DNA from 4 places in the Bradyrhizobium sp. B039 genome. Region 4 is predicted to be linked to each of the others. Evidence: predicted binding sites of a transcription regulator. Region 4 holds the regulator's gene; each other region holds the start of a gene.
The links. The regulator HrcA, encoded in region 4, represses chaperone genes, less so after heat shock. The targets are predictions, from matches to a motif close to GTTAGCACTCNCNNNNNGNGAGTGCTAAC.
Positions count from the first base shown of each region.

Region 1: the regulator HrcA is predicted to act here: its motif matches at 3,305-3,333, upstream of AAFG50_RS27175 (co-chaperone GroES).
Region 2: the regulator HrcA is predicted to act here: its motif matches at 2,843-2,871, upstream of groES (co-chaperone GroES).
Region 3: the regulator HrcA is predicted to act here: its motif matches at 2,809-2,837, upstream of AAFG50_RS09510 (co-chaperone GroES).

Region 1 is NZ_CP152416.1:5,731,878-5,736,873, reverse strand. Features, by position in the region: gene lepB (signal peptidase I) at 1-733, shown strand, start outside; partial or broken gene AAFG50_RS27185 (GIY-YIG nuclease family protein) at 797-1,082, shown strand; gene groL (chaperonin GroEL) at 1,265-2,905, opposite strand; gene AAFG50_RS27175 (co-chaperone GroES) at 2,948-3,262, opposite strand; gene AAFG50_RS27170 (usg protein) at 3,642-3,929, shown strand; gene AAFG50_RS27165 (tetratricopeptide repeat protein) at 3,938-4,996, opposite strand, start outside.
Region 2 is NZ_CP152416.1:5,330,802-5,335,797, forward strand. Features, by position in the region: gene AAFG50_RS25090 (Hsp20 family protein) at 255-707, shown strand; gene AAFG50_RS25095 (Hsp20/alpha crystallin family protein) at 801-1,292, shown strand; gene AAFG50_RS25100 (ETC complex I subunit) at 1,346-2,062, shown strand; gene AAFG50_RS25105 (DUF2905 domain-containing protein) at 2,107-2,430, shown strand; gene AAFG50_RS25110 (hypothetical protein) at 2,510-2,713, opposite strand; gene groES (co-chaperone GroES) at 2,987-3,301, shown strand; gene groL (chaperonin GroEL) at 3,350-4,972, shown strand.
Region 3 is NZ_CP152416.1:1,992,644-1,997,639, forward strand. Features, by position in the region: gene AAFG50_RS09500 (hypothetical protein) at 1-140, opposite strand, end outside; gene groL (chaperonin GroEL) at 739-2,391, opposite strand; gene AAFG50_RS09510 (co-chaperone GroES) at 2,463-2,777, opposite strand; gene AAFG50_RS09515 (PLP-dependent aminotransferase family protein) at 3,330-4,736, opposite strand; gene AAFG50_RS09520 (cupin domain-containing protein) at 4,827-4,996, shown strand, end outside.
Region 4 is NZ_CP152416.1:8,917,421-8,922,416, reverse strand. Features, by position in the region: gene rdgB (RdgB/HAM1 family non-canonical purine NTP pyrophosphatase) at 1-418, opposite strand, end outside; gene rph (ribonuclease PH) at 430-1,143, opposite strand; gene hrcA (heat-inducible transcriptional repressor HrcA) at 1,319-2,407, shown strand; gene grpE (nucleotide exchange factor GrpE) at 2,505-3,122, shown strand; gene pncA (bifunctional nicotinamidase/pyrazinamidase) at 3,223-3,945, opposite strand; gene AAFG50_RS41995 (hypothetical protein) at 4,210-4,996, opposite strand, start outside.

The DNA.
Region 1 (4,996 bases), 3.2 Mb from region 4:
GCAAACGATCCGCCCCTCGGCGCAATCGCGGGAATGGAAGGCGATCGTCATCCTGATCCTGCTGGTCCCGGTGCTGTGGTCGCCGCCGTTCCTGTTTCGCTTCTTCCTGTACCAGCCGTTCAACATCCCCTCCAATTCGATGGCGCCGACGCTGATGGTCGGCGACTACGTCTTCGCCGCAAAATCGGCCTACGGCTACGACCGGTATTCGTTTCCCTATGCGCCATCCTGGATCTCGGGCCGTTTCTTTGCCGCCGATCCCGGCTACGGCGACGTCGTCGTGTTTCGCACGGCGAAGGACGCCTCGGTGGACTACGTCAAGCGTGTGGTGGCGCTGCCGGGCGACCGGGTCCAGATGCGCGGTGGGCAACTCGTCCTCAACGACAGGCCGGTGACCCGCGTCGCGCTGGCGAGCGTGGCGGGCGGGGCCGTCTGCGGGACCGACGACGGCACGAAGATCAAGCGCTGGCGCGAGACGCTGCCGAACGGCGCGAGCTATGTGACCTACGATTGCGTCGACAATGGCTACCTCGACAACACCAGCGTCTACACGGTGCCGCCGGGCCATTTCTTCGCGCTCGGCGATAACAGAGACAACTCCACCGACAGCCGCATGATATCGGCGATGGGCTTCGTCCCGATGGACCATCTCGTCGGCAAGGTGACGCGGATATTCTGGTCGCTCGACGCCGACGGCCGCTTGCGAGGCGAGCGGATGGGGAAGGTGTGGTAGCTTTGGTCATTCCGGGGCGGCGCAAAGCGCCGAGCCCGGAATCCATAACCCCAGGCGGATGGAATGGCCTACTACGTCTACATCCTCGCGAGCAGGAGCACGGCACGCTCTACATTGGCGTGACCAATGATCTCGTGCGCCGTGTCTACGAGCACAAGGAGCAAAGCCGTCCCCGGCGTCACGACGAAGTATGGCATCGACAAGCTCGTTTTGTTCGAGATCTACGACGACCCCGCGAGCGCCATCGCACGCGAGAAGGAGCTCAAGAAGTGGGCGTCGGGATTGGAAGACGCGCTTGATCGAGGAGCAGAACCCGAATTGGGATGATCTCTATCCTGGGATAGCCAACTCAGGTTCGTGGTTATGGATTCCGGGCTCGCGCTTCGCGCGCCCCGGAATGACGAGGTGGGGAGAGTTGCGCCACAAACAAAAACCCCGGCATCGCTGCCGGGGCTTCGTATTTGTAGAGCGAGATCCCGGATCTGTGGTGCACCGCTTTGCGCTGCACCGCGTCAGGGACGACTTCGTCGCTTAGAAGTCCATGCCGCCCATGCCGCCGCCCGGAGGCATCGCGGGGCCGGCGCCGCCCTTCTTGGGCAGCTCGGCGACCATCGCTTCCGTGGTGATCAGCAGGGCCGCAACCGAGGCTGCGTTCTGGATCGCGGTGCGGACCACCTTGGTCGGGTCGATGATGCCCTTGGTGACCAGGTTGACGTACTCGCCGGTCTGGGAGTCGAAGCCGTAAGCGTACGTCTTGTTCTCCAGGATCTTGCCGACGATCACCGAGCCGTCTTCACCGGCGTTGATCGCGATCTGGCGAGCGGGAGCCGACAGCGCCTTGCGCACGATCTCGACGCCGGTCTTCTGGTCGTCGTTCTTGGTGCGCAAGCCCTTGAGCTGCTCGGAAGCACGGAGCAGAGCGACGCCGCCGCCCGGGACGATGCCTTCTTCCACAGCCGCGCGGGTCGCGTGCATCGCGTCATCAACGCGATCCTTGCGCTCCTTCACCTCGACCTCGGTCGCGCCGCCGACGCGGATCACCGCGACGCCGCCAGCGAGCTTGGCGAGACGCTCCTGGAGCTTCTCACGGTCGTAATCCGAGGTGGTTTCCTCGATCTGCGCCTTGATCTGGGACACGCGCGCCTCGATGTCGGCCTTCTTGCCGGCGCCGTTGACGATCGTGGTGTTCTCCTTGTCGATCATCACCTTCTTGGCGCGACCGAGCATGTTGAGCGTGACGTTCTCGAGCTTGATGCCGAGATCTTCCGAGATCGCCTGGCCGCCGGTCAGGATCGCGATGTCCTGCAGCATGGCCTTGCGGCGATCGCCGAAGCCCGGAGCCTTGACGGCCGCGACCTTCAGACCACCGCGCAGACGGTTCACGACCAGGGTCGCGAGGGCTTCACCCTCGACGTCCTCGGCGACGATGACCAGCGGCTTGCCGGTCTGCACCACGGCCTCGAGCAGCGGCAGCAGCTCGTTCAGCGAGGAGAGCTTCTTCTCGTTGATGAGGATGTAGGCGTCGTCCATCTCAACGCGCATCTTGTCGGCGTTGGTGACGAAGTAGGGCGAGATGTAGCCGCGGTCGAACTGCATACCCTCGACGACGTCGAGCTCGGTCTCGAGCGACTTGGCTTCCTCGACGGTGATGACACCCTCGTTGCCGACCTTCTTCATGGCGTCGGCCAGGAACTTGCCGATCTCCGCGTCGCCGTTGGCCGAGATGGTGCCGACCTGGGCGATCTCGTCGTTCGAGGTGACCTTCTTGGAGTTTTTGACGAGGTCCGCAACGACGGCTTCGACCGCGAGGTCGATACCGCGCTTGAGGTCCATCGGGTTCATGCCGGCGGCAACCGACTTGGCGCCTTCGCGCACGATCGCCTGGGCGAGCACGGTCGCGGTGGTGGTGCCGTCGCCGGCCGCATCAGCGGACTTGGAGGCGACTTCGCGCACCATCTGCGCGCCCATGTTCTCGAACTTGTCCTCGAGCTCGATCTCCTTGGCGACGGTGACGCCGTCCTTGGTGATGCGGGGAGCGCCGAACGACTTGTCGAGCACGACGTTGCGGCCCTTCGGACCGAGCGTGACCTTCACCGCGTTGGCGAGAATGTCGACGCCGCGCAGCATCTTGTCGCGCGCATCAACCGAGAATTTGACTTCTTTAGCTGCCATCTGGATTTTTCCTTGAGGTTGGCTGGGGGCGAGAGGGGGCTCTTAGGCCGCCTTCTTCTTGGAAGCGGGGACGTCGAGGACGCCCATGATGTCGCTTTCCTTCATGATCAAGAGATCGACGCTGTCGATCTTGACCTCGGTGCCGGACCACTTGCCGAACAGCACGCGGTCGCCGACCTTCAGGTCGATCGGGATCAGCTTGCCGGCTTCGTCGCGGCCACCGGGGCCGACGGCGACGACTTCGCCCTGGGAGGGCTTTTCCTTGGCAGTGTCGGGAATGATGATGCCGCCAGCGGTCTTCTCTTCTGCGTCGATGCGCTTGACCACGACGCGGTCGTGAAGCGGACGGAATTTCATGCAGTCCTCCTAAGCAATTGCTCGGGTTGATGATTTCAGATTGTTAGCAGTCTGTGCCCGCGAGTGCTAGCACGGGTGAGGCTGAAATAGGACAGGAATTTTGCGGGGGCAAGGGCTTCTAGCAGAAAAATAAGCACTCGGAAGGCCCGGCTGCCAGAATCTCTTTCCCATCGTTAACCGTCCGCCGGACCGTATTAGCACGGAGCCGTCTCTGCTGCTAACGCATTGAATTTCAACAGCTTGTTAAACTTTTGGGCTTGAGATGGGTTGTCAGTTTGCGTCACATTTCTCTCATGTGAGCGCATCTCCACCGGGTGGCTCGTAAGCAGCGTACCGGATCAAGCCACCCCCTGAATGCGCTCCTGCAAAGGAGGTTGGCATGGTCTCGCGGGTTGGGGTTGTTTCCGACGACTTCCGGAAACAGGTGCTGGGTTACGGGCTGACGACGGCTGAAATTCTCTATCGGATGCCGGATCATCCTTCGCTGCTTCAGACCTATGTCTGGCAGAACTACGATCTCTTCCCGAAATTCCCGGCGCTGACCGATTTCCTGGCGTTCTGGCAGCAAAAGCTCGACGGTCCCCTCTATTCGGTCACCGTCGCGCATTCCAAGCTGATCAAGCCGGCCGAGCTACGTGCGGTGGACGGCGTGTTCAGGCTGCATTGACGCAGCGATCAGGCGTCGCTGCTGCAATAGCGCTTCCACATCGCGCGATAGGCCTCGTCCGCCGCTTGCGCGTAGGCGACCGGGTTGCAGGCGGGCGCAGCCCTGACCTGTCCGGGCAACTCGCGGCGCAATTTGTCGAGGTCGTCGATCTCAGTCGCGCGGCTCACCGCGATGTCGACATATGCCTCCTCGCTGTCCGTAACCCAGTCCGGCAGGCCAAGCGCGGTGAGGATGGAGCCGGCGGCACGGCTGGGCAGACTGTTCCCGAGCTTCGCCACCACGGGCACGCCCATCTGCAAGGCTTCCAACGTGCTGACGCCGCCATTCTGCGGGAACGGGTCGAGGGCAATATCGACGCGATTGAACGATGCCAGATGATCGACTCGCAAGGTGGTTCCGAGCAGATCGACGCGTTCGGCCGGCACTCCGCAAGTTGCAAGCCTCGCCAGCAGATTGTCGCGGACCAGTTGATCGTCCAGCGCAACATCCTTGATCAGCAGTCGTGACCCCGGCACCCGCTCGAGAATCCGGGACCAGGCCTGCGCGGCCTGGTCCGAAATCTTGCTGATGCGGTTGAAGACACCGAATGTGACGAAGCCGTTCGAGATCGCCGGCGTTGAGGCCCGCGCAAGCTCGATCGGCAGCGGCTCCAGCGTCACAAAGCACGGCAGGTCGACAACGGTTTCCGCAAACAGATGCCGGACCGCGGCAGGAATCGCGACCGGGTCGGAGAACAGATAATCGATCGTCGGCAGCCCGGTGCCGGTGCCGTGACCCCAGCCATGGGCCTGGATCGGCGCCGGCTTGCGCGCAAACACGCCGAGGCGGTTTCCTTTGGTGTGGCCGGATAGATCGATCAGGATATCGACGCCATCGGCGCGGATCTCGGCGGCGAGGCGATCGTCGCTCCATTGCGAGGCGTCGCGCCAGCGATCGGCGATCTTTTGAAATTCGTCGGTCGCCGCATCCACTTTCGACGAACAAGAGTAGCACACGATCTCGAATTGTGCCCGGTCACGGTATTGCAGGACCGGCTTGAATATGAACGCGGCCGAATGCGCGTTGAA
Region 2 (4,996 bases), 3.6 Mb from region 4:
GGCCCGCTCCGAGTCTTTGCCCGTCGTCGGCCGACGCGGCGATGTTCGACTTTCCAGGAGCCTTCGTGTGGCATGACCGGTCCGTCGGCCGGTCGCTTCTCTGTCCTACACTCCTCTTGAAACAAAATCGCCCCATCCTAGTTTTTGTGCAGCCACGCGGGAGCGTGGCGCCGGATGCCTCTCGGGTCCGGCAGACGCCATCGGGCAGAATCCGATGTTGCTCCTATCCATATTGCTCAGAGGAGGATGTGGTTATGAGAACCTACGATCTATCACCCTTCTGGCGTTCGACCATCGGGTTCGACCGCCTCTTAAATCTGGTGAACGATACGGTAGACAACGGCGACACTTACCCGCCGTATGATATCGAGCGCACCAGCGAGGACCAGTACCGGATTTCGCTGGCGCTGGTCGGTTTCACCCCGGACGACGTGGCGATCACCGCAGAGCGCTCGACGCTCACGGTCGAAGGCCGCAAGACCGACGAGGATGAACGCGACTACCTGTATCGTGGAATCTCCGTCCGGCCCTTCCGGCGCGTATTCAACCTGGCCGACTACGTCCAGGTCAAGGACGCGACGTTCGAAGACGGCCTGCTCAGGATTGCCCTGACTCGGGAAATGCCGGAGGCGCTGAAGCCGCGTCAAATCGCGATCGACGTTGCCGGCAACGACCACCAGAGGAGCGATCGGACGCAGGCGGCCTGACACTGGCTGCTGCCCATCGAACCGCTGCGCGGCTAGGTCCGCGCTGCGGACTGCTGGCCCATTGACGACCAAACCCAAGAAAGGAGGACCACAATGGCACTACGCGAACTCATTCCGTGGAACAACGGCTCCCGCAATCTGCCTGCGCGACGCACCGAGGTAGACAACCCGTTTCTCTCGCTGCATCGCGAGATGAATCGGCTGTTCGACGACGTGTTTCGCGGCGTCGATATCGGCCAGTTCGCCCCGCCGGCGACAATGGGGTGGCCGAGCGTCGAGTTCAACGAGACCGACAAGGAAGTGAAAGTTATCGCCGAGCTTCCCGGCATCGAACAGAAAGACGTCGAGGTCGAACTTGCCGACGGCGTGCTGACGATCAGCGGCGAGAAGAAGAGCGAAACGAAAGACAAGGAGCGTCGCTTCAGCGAGCGCTACTACGGACGTTTCGAGCGGCGCATTCCCGTCGACGACGTCGACCAGGATAAAGTCGCCGCGTCCTTCAAGGACGGGATCCTCACCGTCACGCTGCCGAAGTCGCCTACGGAACAGCGGAAGGTGAAAAGGATCGCAATCAACGGAAAGTAAGACGAAGCGGACGGGAGCCCAGCTCCCGCCCGCCCGGCTCGAAGGAGGCGTTCATGAACGTCACGCCTTTATCGGCACATTCGGACTTTACGGCGCGCCGGCCCGTCCCGGAGCCGGTGGTGACGAAGTCGGTATTTCCGGCGGATGCGCAGGCCGTGATCTACAAGCCTACCCCCTCGCCGATGACTTCGGGACGTGCGCGCGCCCAGCGCTGGACGCTGCGTTTCGAGCGCCGCTCGGCCCCGTACATCGAACCCCTGATGGGTTGGACCGGCGACGACGATCCCCTCTCGCAGGTCGAACTTTCGTTCCCGTCCGCCGAAGCCGCCATCGCATATGCGCGCCGCCAAGGTCTGCAATACTCAGTGGAGGGCTTGCCGGCGCAGGGGGCGAAGCCGCGCCTGATTTCGGACAATCCCGACGTTGAGGGCCCAGCCGCCAGCCAGCAGCGCCGCCGGCGGCTGGAATGGATTGAGCGGACCCTTGGGCGGGAGGTGATCCGCCACGGGTTCGGGCCTGGGGCTGAACCTGCCGAGAGCTACGCGGATCCGCACCAGGTGCTGCTGGACAGCAATCTGTCGCCAACGCGAAAGCGCGACATCCTGCGGCGCTGGGCTCTTCATGCCTCTCAGATTGAGACGGAGCACTCGAAAGGCAACTTGCTGGCGACGCCTTCCCATCTCCAGGAGGTGATCGACGCGCTACTCGATCTCGAGGAGCCGCAGATTACGGAAGCATCCTTCGAGCATGTCGACAGAAAGGCAAGCTGACTTCGAGCGCAGGTGGTCGGCCCGCTCACGGCGGGGCGCCTAACTTGGCAAAGGCCTATCGCACTCAAGCGGACGTGTTGAAGGCTAAGCGAAAGCAGGAAAAGAAGCGACGACGACCCAGGCATCTGAAATTGGCCTTTGATCTTCAAGCCGCAGGATCGGCAACAATGGCGCGCTTTCTGATTACTCTCGGCATTGTAAGTCTAATGGCCGGCCTGCTGTGGCCTTATCTCAGCCGGATCGGTCTGGGTCGGTTGCCCGGCGACGTCGTGATCGAACGGGAGAGTATGACGTTCTATTTCCCTTTGATGACATGTTTGCTTTTGAGCGCAGTGCTCAGCCTGGTCTATTGGGTCCTGAACCGCTGAAGAGCGCAGCCCAAGCGGAGCTTGGTCTGGCCATGCGTGCACCTCGCCGGTGCTTCTGGCACCGCGCCTCAGTTTGCCTTCATCTGAAATTGGCGATCGAATGGTGCTTCGCCGGCGCCATCTCCAAAGGACTCGATGCAGCGACTTGCGGGCTTGGCGGCTCAATCTCCGCCGGTTTTGACCCGTCGGACGAACCCAGAATGTACAGGAGGCCGGCGACCAACATGAGACCTGCGCACAGCACCGCCAGACCAGCAGTCACCACGTCGCGATAGTCGTCCATGTTCGTCGTTCTTGGCGGGTTCTACATTCGCTGACGCCTCAATCCGCAGTCAGCTCCGGAGCGAGGGCGATGAATGGAAGATCTCTTTCCAATTAACTGGTCGAGCCAAATCCGCCGTTCAAGACCGCGGTTGGCAGTCAGACGGCCGGAGTGACAAAAATTTTTAAAAGACCTCTTGAACGGCCGTTTTTCGGATCCTAGGTCGTTTTCGCCCGGGGGCCGGTTGCCCGGACCCGGTTTTTGGACATCGCTGAACTGACATGGAGGATGTGTATGCATTTCCGCCCGCTGCACGACCGCGTGCTTGTGCGCCGCATTGATGCCGAGGAAAAGACCGCCGGCGGCATCATCATTCCCGACACCGCAAAGGAGAAGCCGCAGGAAGGCGAGATCATCGCCGCGGGCTCCGGTGGCAGAAACGAGCAAGGCCAGTTGATCCCGATCGATGTCAAGCCGGGAGACCGCGTTTTGTTCGGCAAATGGTCGGGTACTGAAGTGAAGATCGACGGCCAGGACTACTTGATCATGAAGGAGAGCGATCTTCTGGGCGTGGTCGACAAGACCGGCTCGGTCAAGAAGGCCGCCTGAGCACAACTTGCGAAGCCGACAGTCATTGAGGAGAGAGGAGCAACGAACATGGCTGCCAAGGAAGTGAAATTCTCCACAGACGCCCGTGACCGGGTGTTGCGGGGAGTGGATACGCTGGCGAATGCGGTCAAGGTCACGCTCGGCCCCAAGGGGCGGAATGTCGTGATCGAGAAATCCTTCGGTGCGCCGCGCATCACCAAGGATGGCGTGACCGTCGCCAAGGAGATCGAACTGGAGGACAAGTTCGAGAACATGGGCGCGCAGATGGTGCGGGAGGTCGCCTCCAAGACGAGTGACCTCGCAGGCGACGGGACGACCACCGCGACCGTACTGGCCCAGGCCATCGTCAAGGAAGGCGCGAAATCCGTCGCCGCCGGCATGAACCCGATGGACCTCAAGCGCGGCATCGATCTGGCCGTAGAAGCCATCGTCAATGATTTGAAGGCGCACGCCAAAAAAGTCACCACCAACGAGGAGATCGCCCAGATCGCGACCATCTCGGCCAATGGCGATATTGAGATCGGCCGCTTTCTCGCCGACGCCATGCAGAAGGTCGGTAACGACGGGGTCATCACCGTCGAGGAGGCCAAGAGCCTCGATACCGAGCTCGAGGTGGTCGAAGGCATGCAGTTCGATCGCGGCTATGCGTCACCCTACTTCGTCACCAATGCCGAGAAGATGCGGGTCGAGTTCGAAGACCCCTACATCCTCATCCATGAGAAGAAGCTGTCGACCCTGCAGTCCATGCTGCCGCTGCTCGAAGCCGTCGTGCAGTCCGGCAAGCCGCTGCTCGTCGTTGCCGAGGATGTCGAAGGTGAAGCGCTCGCGACCCTCGTCGTCAACCGGCTGCGCGGCGGGTTGAAGGTCGCGGCCGTGAAGGCGCCCGGCTTCGGCGATCGCCGCAAGGCCATGCTGGAGGACATCGCGATCCTGACGGGTGGCCAGGCGATCTCGGAGGATCTCGGCATCAAGCTCGAGAACGTCACGCTCAAGATGCTCGGCCGCGCCAAGAAGGTCGTCATCGACAAGGAGAACACGACCATCGTCAACGGTGCGGGGTCCAAGAAGGACATCGAGGCCCGCGTCACCCAGATCAAGATGCAGATCGAGGAGACTACCTCCGACTACGATCGCGAGAAGTTGCAGGAGCGGCTTGCGAAGCTCGCCGGCGGCGTCGCGGTGATCCGCGTTGGTGGCGCGACCGAAGTCGAGGTCAAGGAACGCAAGGATCGCGTCGATGACGCGATGCACGCGACCAGGGCGGCAGTCGAGGAAGGCATCCTGCCCGGCGGCGGCGTCGCGCTGCTGCGCGGCCTGAAGGCGCTCGATGCCATCAAGACCGTGAATGCCGACCAGAAGGCCGGCGTCGACATCGTGCGCCGCGCGATCCAGGTGCCGGCGCGGCAGATTGTGCAGAACGCCGGCGAAGACGGCTCGCTGGTGGTCGGTAAGCTGCTGGAGAACTCCAGCTACAATTGGGGCTTCAATGCCGCCAGCGGCGAATACCAGGACCTGGCGAAGGCAGGCGTGATCGATCCCGCCAAGGTCGTTCGCACCGCGTTGCAGGATGCGGCTTCCGTCGCCGCGCTGCTGATCACGACGGAAGCGCTGATCGCCGAGAAGCCGAAGAAGTCCGAGCCGGCGCCCGCAGCGCCGCCGATGGACTTCTAGTCAAGATCGAGCCCGGCCGCCACC
Region 3 (4,996 bases), 2.0 Mb from region 4:
TCATCAGGAATATATCGGCTGGACATGAACAGGTGGAGCAGCCGAGACGCACCGTGGTGGTTTTCGTTGTGTTGCGCCGCGAATGCAAAGAGCGCGAACAAGCCTTTAAAATCATCACGGGATACTGCTCGGCTAGCCATGGAAATACTCCGACTGGAAACAGCATTCAGCAAATCAATTGAAGAATACTAGCTGGCTTTGTGTGTCCCAACAACGCAAGGAATCCTGTCGCATCGCACCGGGAAAATATCGCAACCTAAATGCGAAAATAGCCCGTGGCCTTCAACCCTAAAGGGCTGCCGGGGCGCGCCGCTTGGCAATCGCCAGATATGAAACATCGTTAGTTTGAGACGGACCCGTTGAGGCAGTCTGTCCAAGAGCGAACTTACGGCGACGTGGTTGGGAAAAGATGGCGGATCGGGGCCGGTCGCACCGGTTCACAGAGCTGAGAAGCTGCCCGTGCACGATCGCCGCGATTGGACTCTTCGCGAGGCGCATCGTCCTGGTATGATTGGCAATCTCTTTATTTTGGGCGGCGAGCGTCGGTCGCTGTTTTCGGGAATGGAGGCTCCTCAGGATGATTCCGGGCGGTTTCCCCCTCGAACTCGTCGGCGGCGCAGGCTTCGACGCGCTCGCGCAATACGGTGCGCAAGTGTTGGACCGCGGCTGACCGCTAGGAAATCAGCAAAGGCTCGGCGTCGCTGCCGAGCCTTAATTGTTGAGCTCTGAATGTCGGATTTAGAAGTCCATACCCCCCATGCCACCCATGCCGCCGCCGCCCGGAGGCATGCCGCCCGCACCGGTGTTCTTCTTCGGCACTTCCGCCACCATAGCTTCGGTGGTGATCAGGAGCGCTGCGACGGACGCCGCGTTCTGGATCGCCACTCGAACCACCTTAGTCGGATCGATGATACCCTTGGAGACCAGGTTGCCGTATTCGCCGGTCTGCGAGTCGTAGCCGTACGAGTACTGATCCTTTTCGAGGATCTTGCCGACGATGACCGAGCCGTCCTCGCCCGCGTTGATTGCGATCTGGCGGGCCGGGTAGGACAACGCCTTGCGCACGATCTCGACCCCGGTCTTCTGGTCGTCATTTTTGGTGCGAATGCCCTTGAGGTGCTCGGAGGCACGCAGTAGCGCAACGCCGCCGCCTGGCAGGATGCCTTCTTCAACCGCCGCGCGGGTCGCATGCATCGCATCGTCCACGCGATCCTTGCGCTCCTTCACCTCGACCTCAGTCGCGCCGCCGACGCGGATCACCGCGACGCCGCCCGCGAGCTTGGCAAGACGCTCCTGCAGCTTCTCACGGTCGTAGTCCGAGGTGGTCTCCTCGATCTGCGCCTTGATTTGCGCCACGCGCGCTTCGATGTCGGCCTTCTTGCCGGCGCCGCTGACGATCGTGGTGTTCTCCTTGTCGATCATCACCTTCTTGGCGCGACCGAGCATATTGAGCGTGACGTTCTCGAGCTTGATGCCGAGGTCTTCCGAGATCGCCTGGCCGCCGGTTAGGATCGCGATGTCCTGGAGCATGGCCTTGCGGCGATCGCCGAAGCCCGGAGCCTTGACGGCCGCGACCTTCAGGCCGCCGCGGAGACGGTTGACGACGAGGGTGGCGAGCGCTTCGCCTTCGACGTCTTCGGCGATAATCACAAGCGGCTTGCCGCTCTGCACCACGGCTTCCAACAAGGGAAGTAGTTCATTCAACTGAGATAGCTTTTTCTCATTAATCAGGACGTAGGCATCATCCATTTCAACGCGCATCTTATCGGCGTTGGTGACGAAGTAGGGCGAGATATAGCCGCGGTCGAACTGCATGCCCTCGACAACTTCGAGTTCGGTCTCGAGCGACTTGGCTTCCTCAACGGTGATGACACCCTCGTTGCCGACCTTCTTCATGGCGTCGGAGATGAACTTGCCGATCTCCGCATCGCCATTGGCTGAAATCGTGCCGACCTGGGCGATTTCCTCGTTCGAGGTGACCTTCTTGGAGTTTTTGACGAGGTCGGCGACCACGGCTTCCACAGCCATGTCGATACCGCGCTTCAGATCCATCGGGTTCATGCCGGCGGCAACCGACTTGGCGCCTTCACGGACGATCGCAGCGGCGAGCACGGTCGCGGTGGTGGTGCCGTCGCCAGCCGCGTCTGCGGACTTGGAGGCGACTTCGCGCACCATCTGGGCGCCCATGTTCTCGAACTTGTCCTCGAGCTCGATCTCCTTGGCGACGGTGACGCCATCCTTGGTAATACGGGGAGCGCCGAACGACTTGTCGAGGACGACGTTGCGGCCCTTCGGTCCGAGCGTCACTTTTACCGCATTGTGGAGGATGTCGACACCGCGCAGCATGCGGTCGCGGGCATCGACTCCGAATTTGACTTCTTTTGCTGACATAGTGGGTTTCCCTGAGTTTTTGACTTGGTTTCACCCTTGATGAGGCGCTCGACAGGCGCTTGAGCGGTGGACTAGGCGGCCTTCTTCTTGGAAGACACGTCGGTGAGAACGCCCATGATGTCGCTCTCCTTCATGATCAACAGCTCCTGGGTGTCGATCTTGACTTCGGTGCCGGACCACTTGCCGAACAATACGCGGTCACCGACCCGGACGTCGATCGGGATCAGCTTGCCGCTTTCGTCACGACCGCCGGGGCCAACGGCGATGACTTCACCTTGGGAGGGTTTCTCCTTGACCGTGTCGGGAATGATGATGCCGCCAGCGGTCTTCTCTTCCGCGTCGATGCGCTTGACCACGACCCGGTCGTGAAGCGGACGGAATTTCATGCTCTCCTCCTATCTTCTAGTCGCTTTTTGAAATAGCAGTCGAAGCTAGCGAGTGCTGACCGCTCCGAAAATAAGCCGGCTTGGTCGGCAAACAAGACAAAGCCGCGAAGGATTTCGAAAATCCGTCGTCCTCACCGGTCCGCGGAGGGCCCATTCAGAGCCACCTAAAGGAGCCCCTGGAATCAAGTCTGGGCTGGTCGGAGGAAGCCGCTGAGGAAACTTTAGGCGGGCTTGTACCGTCTGCCCAGGTTGTTGTTTGGCTTTGCCATCCAAATGGCTAGCCGGGCAGGGTTGCGCGCGTCTGGATTAGCCTGTTCGGGTACAATGATGCCGCGTCCAACGGCAGTCTAGACCCGCGGCGGTACGCGGAGAGGCCGGCAAATCTTGTCCCTCTCGCCTACCCAGAGCACCTGGGATGCAGCGGAAGAGGAACTTTCTTTCTAGATTCTCTCCCTTCGCCAGTCCTGCAGCCAAACCCTGCTTGACTCTTCCAGCAAGGCCACGACGTACCTTATGAGCGTTGTCCTCGCGAGCGCCCTGCCTCTGCGTTCGTCACATAAGACGATCGATGATCCCAAGGAGGCGGTCGCAAGACGCCGCGAGACGCTTGTTAGGAGCTGTCGCGATGCCTAGCAGCAAACCGGATCGTGCGGAAGCTGCCTCTGCATACCAGGGCGATAGCGGAGCAGGCGCCAATCCGAACGACAGCATTTCCCTGGCGATGGAGAGGTCTGGTGTCCCGTCCGGCAATTGCATTAGCACCGCCAATCCAGCGATCGTTATGTCCTTGGCGCGTGGGCGAAGGGTCTTTAGCAACGCGTCGCCTCGCGCTGCATAGACACGCTTCGTACGTCGAAGATGCCGCATATAGTGGCCGTCACGCATGAATTTTGCAGTCGCGAGTTGCACAGACGGCCCAGGCGCCGGCGCGAGACACGCCGCGACCTCGGCGAACTGAGACGTCAGCGACGGAGGAGCGACCAGAAAGCCCAGCCGCAGGGTGGGGGTCAGAGTCTTGCTGAAAGATCCGATGTGAATGACGCGCCCGGCGCGATCGAGCGAGGCAAGTGCCGGTGTGGCCCGACCCTTCAGTTGAAGCTCGCTCAGATAGTCATCCTCGATCACCCACGCCCCTTTCTGAGCGGCCCAGTCGAGAAGGCGCAAGCGCCTCTCCAGCGACAACGTGCACCCGAGCGGCGCCTGCTGCCCTGGAGTTACAACAACCAGCGCCGCATCGGGCTCATGGTTCAGGCCATAACTGACATCAATGCCGTCCGCATCAACCGGGATTGGGGCGAGCGACAATCCTGCGAGCTCCAGGCCATGCCGGGTGATTGGGAAGCCTGGATCCTCCATCCAGACTCTTCTCCGTTCGAGGCCGAGCACACGGAGCGCCAGTCCCAAGCCGCTGCAGTAGCCGCCGGTGATGATGATCTGGGAAGCTGTACACTCGATACCACGCGCGATAGCAAGATACGCCGCGATCTCCCGCCGTAGTTCCAGCTCACCACGAGCGTCCGGATATATCGCCGGCCCACTCATTTCCACGCGAATAGCGGACGAACGAATCCGGGCGACGAGCTTGGCGGGGAAAGTTTCATGCGCGGGCACGCCCATCTGGAAAATCGCCGGCCCCGCAGTGAGCTCCCGATACATCTCCATGAACGAGCCGGGATCGGCTGTTTCTTCCTGTCGAGCAGCAATGGAAGGACGATCCGCGACATGCGTTCCGGCCGCGCGGGAAGCGACGATGAGTTGAGCAGCGGACAGCTTTTCGTACGCCGATCGCACCGTGCCTCGAGCGACACCGAGTTGGGCTGCCAGGTCCTGCCAGGAGGGCAGACGCGCTCCCGGAGCGAGCACGCCGTTCTCGATGGCGGCCCTGATGCCTTTGCGGATCTGCTCGGCCAGGGGCGTCTTCGCAGATCGATCAAGCTCCAACCGCAGCGGCTTGGTCATGCCCCCTTGGTACACGATTTTTGTGCGTTCTTGGTGCTTTTTTCCGGACCAGAGCAGCCGCACCTATGCGGGACAAAGGAGAACGCCACCATGAAAATACGATTCATCTTTGGCGCGGCTTTCGCTGCCGTTGCCATCGCCACTGCAACGCCTGCCGTCGCCCATGGCGGCGGCGAAACGGTCACGCCGCGCTTTCAACAGATGATCCCCAACATTCCCGGCAAGTCACTGAAGGCCCTGATCGTCGACTATACGCCGGG
Region 4 (4,996 bases):
CGAGATGATCGTCGGGCCAGGCGACGCAGAGCGCGGAGACGAAGTGCGCCTTGCGCTTGTCGGGCGCGGTCGCGCCGCGCTCCTGCAACAGGCGCTCGATCCGCGTCATCGCCGCGGTGAAGTCCTTGGTCGGTCCGGCCCAGCGCGCACTGTAGATGCCGGGCGCGCCGTCGAGCGCGTCGACCACGATGCCGGAATCATCGGCGAAGGACGGAAGCTTGGACGCGTGCGCGGCCGCGATCGCCTTGATCGCGGCGTTGCTGCGAAAATCGTTGCCGGTCTCGTCCGGCTCGGAAAGGCCGAGCTCGCCGGCCGACACCGCCTCGATGCCGTAAGGCGCCAAAAGCTCCTTCATCTCGGCGAGCTTGCCGGGATTGTGGGTGGCGATGACGAGCTTTCCGGTGATTCGGCGGTGCATGGGCCTATTGACTACGCGACGGCCAGTTTCTGCAAGTCCACGAGGCGCGCGATACCCTTCTGGGCCAGCGCCATCAGCGCCAGGAGCTCGTCTTGTGTGAACGGTTCGCGTTCCGCGGTGCCCTGCACCTCGATGATGCGGCCATCGCCGGTCATGACGAAATTGGCGTCGGTCTGGGCTTCCGAATCCTCGGCATAGTCGAGGTCGAGCACGGGCGTGCCGTTGTAGATGCCGCAGGAGATCGCGGCGACGTTGTCGCGCAGCACGTTGGCCTTGACCATGTTGCGCGCCTTCATCCAGTTGACGCAATCGGCGAGCGCGACCCAGGCGCCGGTGATCGAGGCCGTGCGCGTGCCGCCGTCGGCCTGGAGCACGTCGCAATCGACCGTGATCTGGCGCTCGCCGAGCGCTTCGAGATTGATGATGGTGCGAAGGGAGCGGCCAATCAGGCGCTGGATCTCGACGGTGCGGCCGCTCTGCTTGCCGGCGGAGGCCTCGCGGCGGGTGCGTTCCGAGGTCGCGCGCGGCAGCATGCCGTATTCCGCGGTGACCCAGCCGCGGCCCTGGCCCTTCAGCCACGGCGGCAGGCGGTCCTCCAGCGTGGCGGTGACCAGCACATGGGTGTCGCCGAATTTCACCAGGCAGGAGCCTTCCGCATATTTGACCACGCCGCGCTCCAGCGTCACGGGGCGCAATTCGTCGGGCGCACGGCGGCTTGGCCGCATGGGAAATCCTCCAAAACTCACGGGAATAGGCTGTTCGCGGTGCTTGTAGGTGGGGTGAGGGTGAGCGGCAAGGCCTTTTCGGTCCCCAAGCAACTTGTCGAGCAAGTGCAAAACCACGCTTGTCAGGGACCTCCCGGATGGCCAAATTGTAAGCATCTGAGAGGAGTTGCTGTCTGTGGCCCATCACGATCCGATCCATCTGATCGCGCCGCGCGCAGGGCTCGCCCAGCTGAATGAGCGGTCCCGCGACATCTTTCGTCAAATTGTCGAAAGCTATCTCGCAACCGGCGAGCCGGTGGGCTCACGCAATATTTCACGGCTGATCGCGATGCCGCTGTCGCCGGCCTCGGTTCGCAACGTCATGGCCGATCTGGAACAGCTTGGCCTGATCTATGCCCCGCATACGTCCGCCGGCCGGCTGCCGACGGAACTCGGCCTGCGCTTCTTCGTCGACGCCTTGATGCAGGTGGGCGACCTCAATGACGCTGAGCGGCAGTCGATCCAGAGCCAGCTCACCTCCGTCGGTCAGGCGCAGTCGGTCGAGGCGGCGCTGGACCAGGCGCTGACGCGGCTGTCGGGCCTGACCCGCGCCGCCGCGGTGGTGCTGACGCCGAAATCCAACGCGCGGCTGAAACACATCGAATTCGTCCGGCTGGAACCGGAAAAAGCGCTGGTGATCCTGGTCGGCGAGGACGGCCAGGTCGAAAACCGCGTGCTGACGCTGCCACCCGGAGTTCCCTCCTCGGCGATCACCGAGGCCGGCAATTTCCTCAATTCGCGGATTCGCGGCCGGACCCTGGCCGAAGCGCGGCTCGAGCTCGAAACCGCGCTCGGGGAGGCCCGTGCCGAGCTCGATCAGCTGACGCAGAAGGTGATTTCGGCCGGGATCGCCAGCTGGTCCGGCGGCGAGAACGAGGACCGCCAGCTCATCGTCCGCGGCCACGCCAATCTGCTGGAAGATTTGCACGCGCTGGAGGATCTGGAGCGGGTCCGCCTCTTGTTCGACGACCTCGAGACCAAGCGCGGCGTCATCGACCTGCTCGGCCGGGCCGAGACCGCGGAAGGCGTGAGGATTTTCATCGGTTCGGAGAACAAGCTGTTTTCCTTGTCGGGCTCCTCGACCATCATCTCGCCGTATCGGGATGCCGCCGGCCACATCGTCGGCGTTCTGGGTGTGATCGGGCCGACACGGCTGAATTATGCCCGTGTGATCCCGACCGTGGACTACGCCGCCCGGATCGTCAGCCGCCTTCTGGGGGGCTGACCGGCGGCTGAGGCGATCACGGGCGCTTGATTTTCGGCGTCCGAAGCACGATATCCGGGCCAGAAAAATCCCTGAGACAAATTCGAAAAGAGAGCCGATGACCGATCGAGACCGGCAACCCGAAGACACGACCGCGCCGACCGGCGAGCCCGTGGTGTCGAAGCCCTACATCATGCCCGACGATCCCGAGCCGGGCTCGGTCGAGCTGTTGCAGAAGGAAGCCGCCGAGGCGCGCGACCGTATGCTGCGGACGCTGGCGGAGATGGAAAATCTGCGCAAGCGCACCACCAAGGAGGTCGCCGACGCCCGTCTCTACGGCATCACCGGCTTTGCCCGCGACGTGCTCGACATCGCCGACAATCTCCAGCGCGCGCTCGACGCGGTTCCCGCCGAGGCCCGCGCCGCGGCCGATCCCGGCCTGACCTCGCTGATCGAGGGCGTCGAGCTCACCGAGCGCTCGCTGCTCAACGCGCTGGAAAAGCACGGCGTGAAGAAGTTCGATCCGCAGGGTCAGAAGTTCGACCCGAACTTCCAGCAGGCGATGTTCGAAGTGCCTGATGCGTCGGTGCCCGCCGGTACGGTCGTGCAGGTCATGCAGGCCGGCTACACCATCGGCGAGCGCGTGCTGCGTCCGGCCCTCGTTGGGGTCGCCAAGGGCGGCGCGAAGGCTGCGTCCGCCGCCAACACCAACGAGCCGAACAGCGCGGCGAACTGAGTTCTGACGTCATTCCGGGGCGATGCGAAGCATCGAACCCGGAATCTCGAGATTCCGGGTTCGGCTCTTCGAGCCGCCCCGGAACGACTGATGGCTGGTCTTACGCGCTCGCCGCGATATCCGCAGACTGAATCCGCTTCACGCCGGCCTTGGCCATGTCGGCCCAGGCTTTTGCCAGCGAGCCCTGCGTGTCGATGCCGCGGCAGGCGTCTTCCACGACATAGACTTCGAAGCCCGCCTTGCGCGCGTCGAGCGCGGTCCAGGCGACGCAGAAATCTGTCGCGAGGCCAGCGACGAAGACGCGCTTGATCTTGCGGCCCTTCAAATAGCCGGCGAGGCCGGTCGAGGTCTTGCCGTCGGCTTCGAGGAAGGCCGAGTAGCTGTCGACGTCCTTGTGAAAACCCTTGCGGATGATGAGCTCGGCGTGCGGGATTGCGAGGTCCTTCGACAGCGAAGCGCCGTCAGTGCCCTGCACGCAATGGTCGGGCCACAGCACCTGCTTGCCGTAAGGCAGGTCGATGGTCTCGAACGGCTTCTTGCCGGAGTGTACCGACGCAAACGAAACGTGGCCGGGCGTGTGCCAGTCCTGCGTCATCACCACATTCGAAAACGCTTTCGAGATCTTGTTGATGACGGGCACCACCTGCTCGCCTTCCTTCACCGCGAGGCTGCCGCCCGGCAGGAAGCAGTTCTGCACGTCGATCACGAGCAGCGCGGACGCATCGTCCGGCTTGATCGATGCGGCCGCAAGAAGTGCGGTTGGCGCGAGGGCTACGAGGGCGCTCGTCCCAAGCGCCGCCAAGACTTGCCGCCGATCTAGCATCGTTCGCCTCCCTCCAGGATGAACTCGATTGGGCAGGAGCCTAGTTCCGCTTGTGCACGAACAGAAGCCCGAAAATGCAGCCGGTTTTGGTGAGAGGGTGGGCTCAGCCGCGTACTCGGTGCACCTCTCCCGCTTGCGGGAGAGGTCGGCGCGTATCGCCGGGTGAGGGTTCTCTCCTCTGGGGGAGTCTTCGTTGTTGAGACACCCTCTCCCCAACCCTCCCCCGCACGCGGGGGAGGGAGCGCATCTCGCTTGCGGATGCAGCTACCCCTTCGGCTGGATGCCGTCGCGCACGGCGCGGAAGCGGGTGAAGGCGGCTTGCCACTGGTCGCGCGGGGCGCTGGCGATGATGCGCAGCGAGGCGCCGCCGCTCGAGAAGCGGATCCACTGCACCACGGTCACCGGGGTCTTGTCCTTGCCGCTGACGCCGTCGATCCGGGTCTCGAAGCCCTGCTGGCCGTTGATGCGGATCGGCTCGGACATGGTGACGCGCGATTCGCGCACGCCGGGGATCTGGAGCGCCGCCTCCTGGGCGAAGCGGGCGCGGTCGTCGGCGGCTTGCGGGGTGGCGCCGATCAGGCCGAGGATCATGAACGGCTTCGACTCGTAGCCCGTGCTCTCGTTGCCGTCGGCCAGGATGATGCTGGACCCCGGCGCCAGCGTGCGGATGTCCTTGAAGTCGGCGAGATCGGTGATCTTGAACGGCATCAGCGCGATCTGCTCTTCGGCCGAGACCTGCTTGCGGGTCACAGTGCTCGCAAACATCTGCCGCACCGCCTCGTCGGTGTAGATCTTGGTCGCGTTCTCCGGGATCTGCACCGCGACATAGCCGGAGAAGCCGGCGCCCGGCACGATCATCGAATAGCGTTTCACCGCCGTCTCGCCGGCCTTGCCGCTCTCGGTGGTGAAATAGGCAAGGCCCGCGGGGGTCTCGATCTTGTCCTGCTTGACGCCGTTGACGCCGGCCGGATTGGAATTGAAGGCGCTCACGACCTCGCCATAGGCCGCCGGCGGCAGCTCGGTGATCAGCACCTTGACGGTGCCGTCCTCG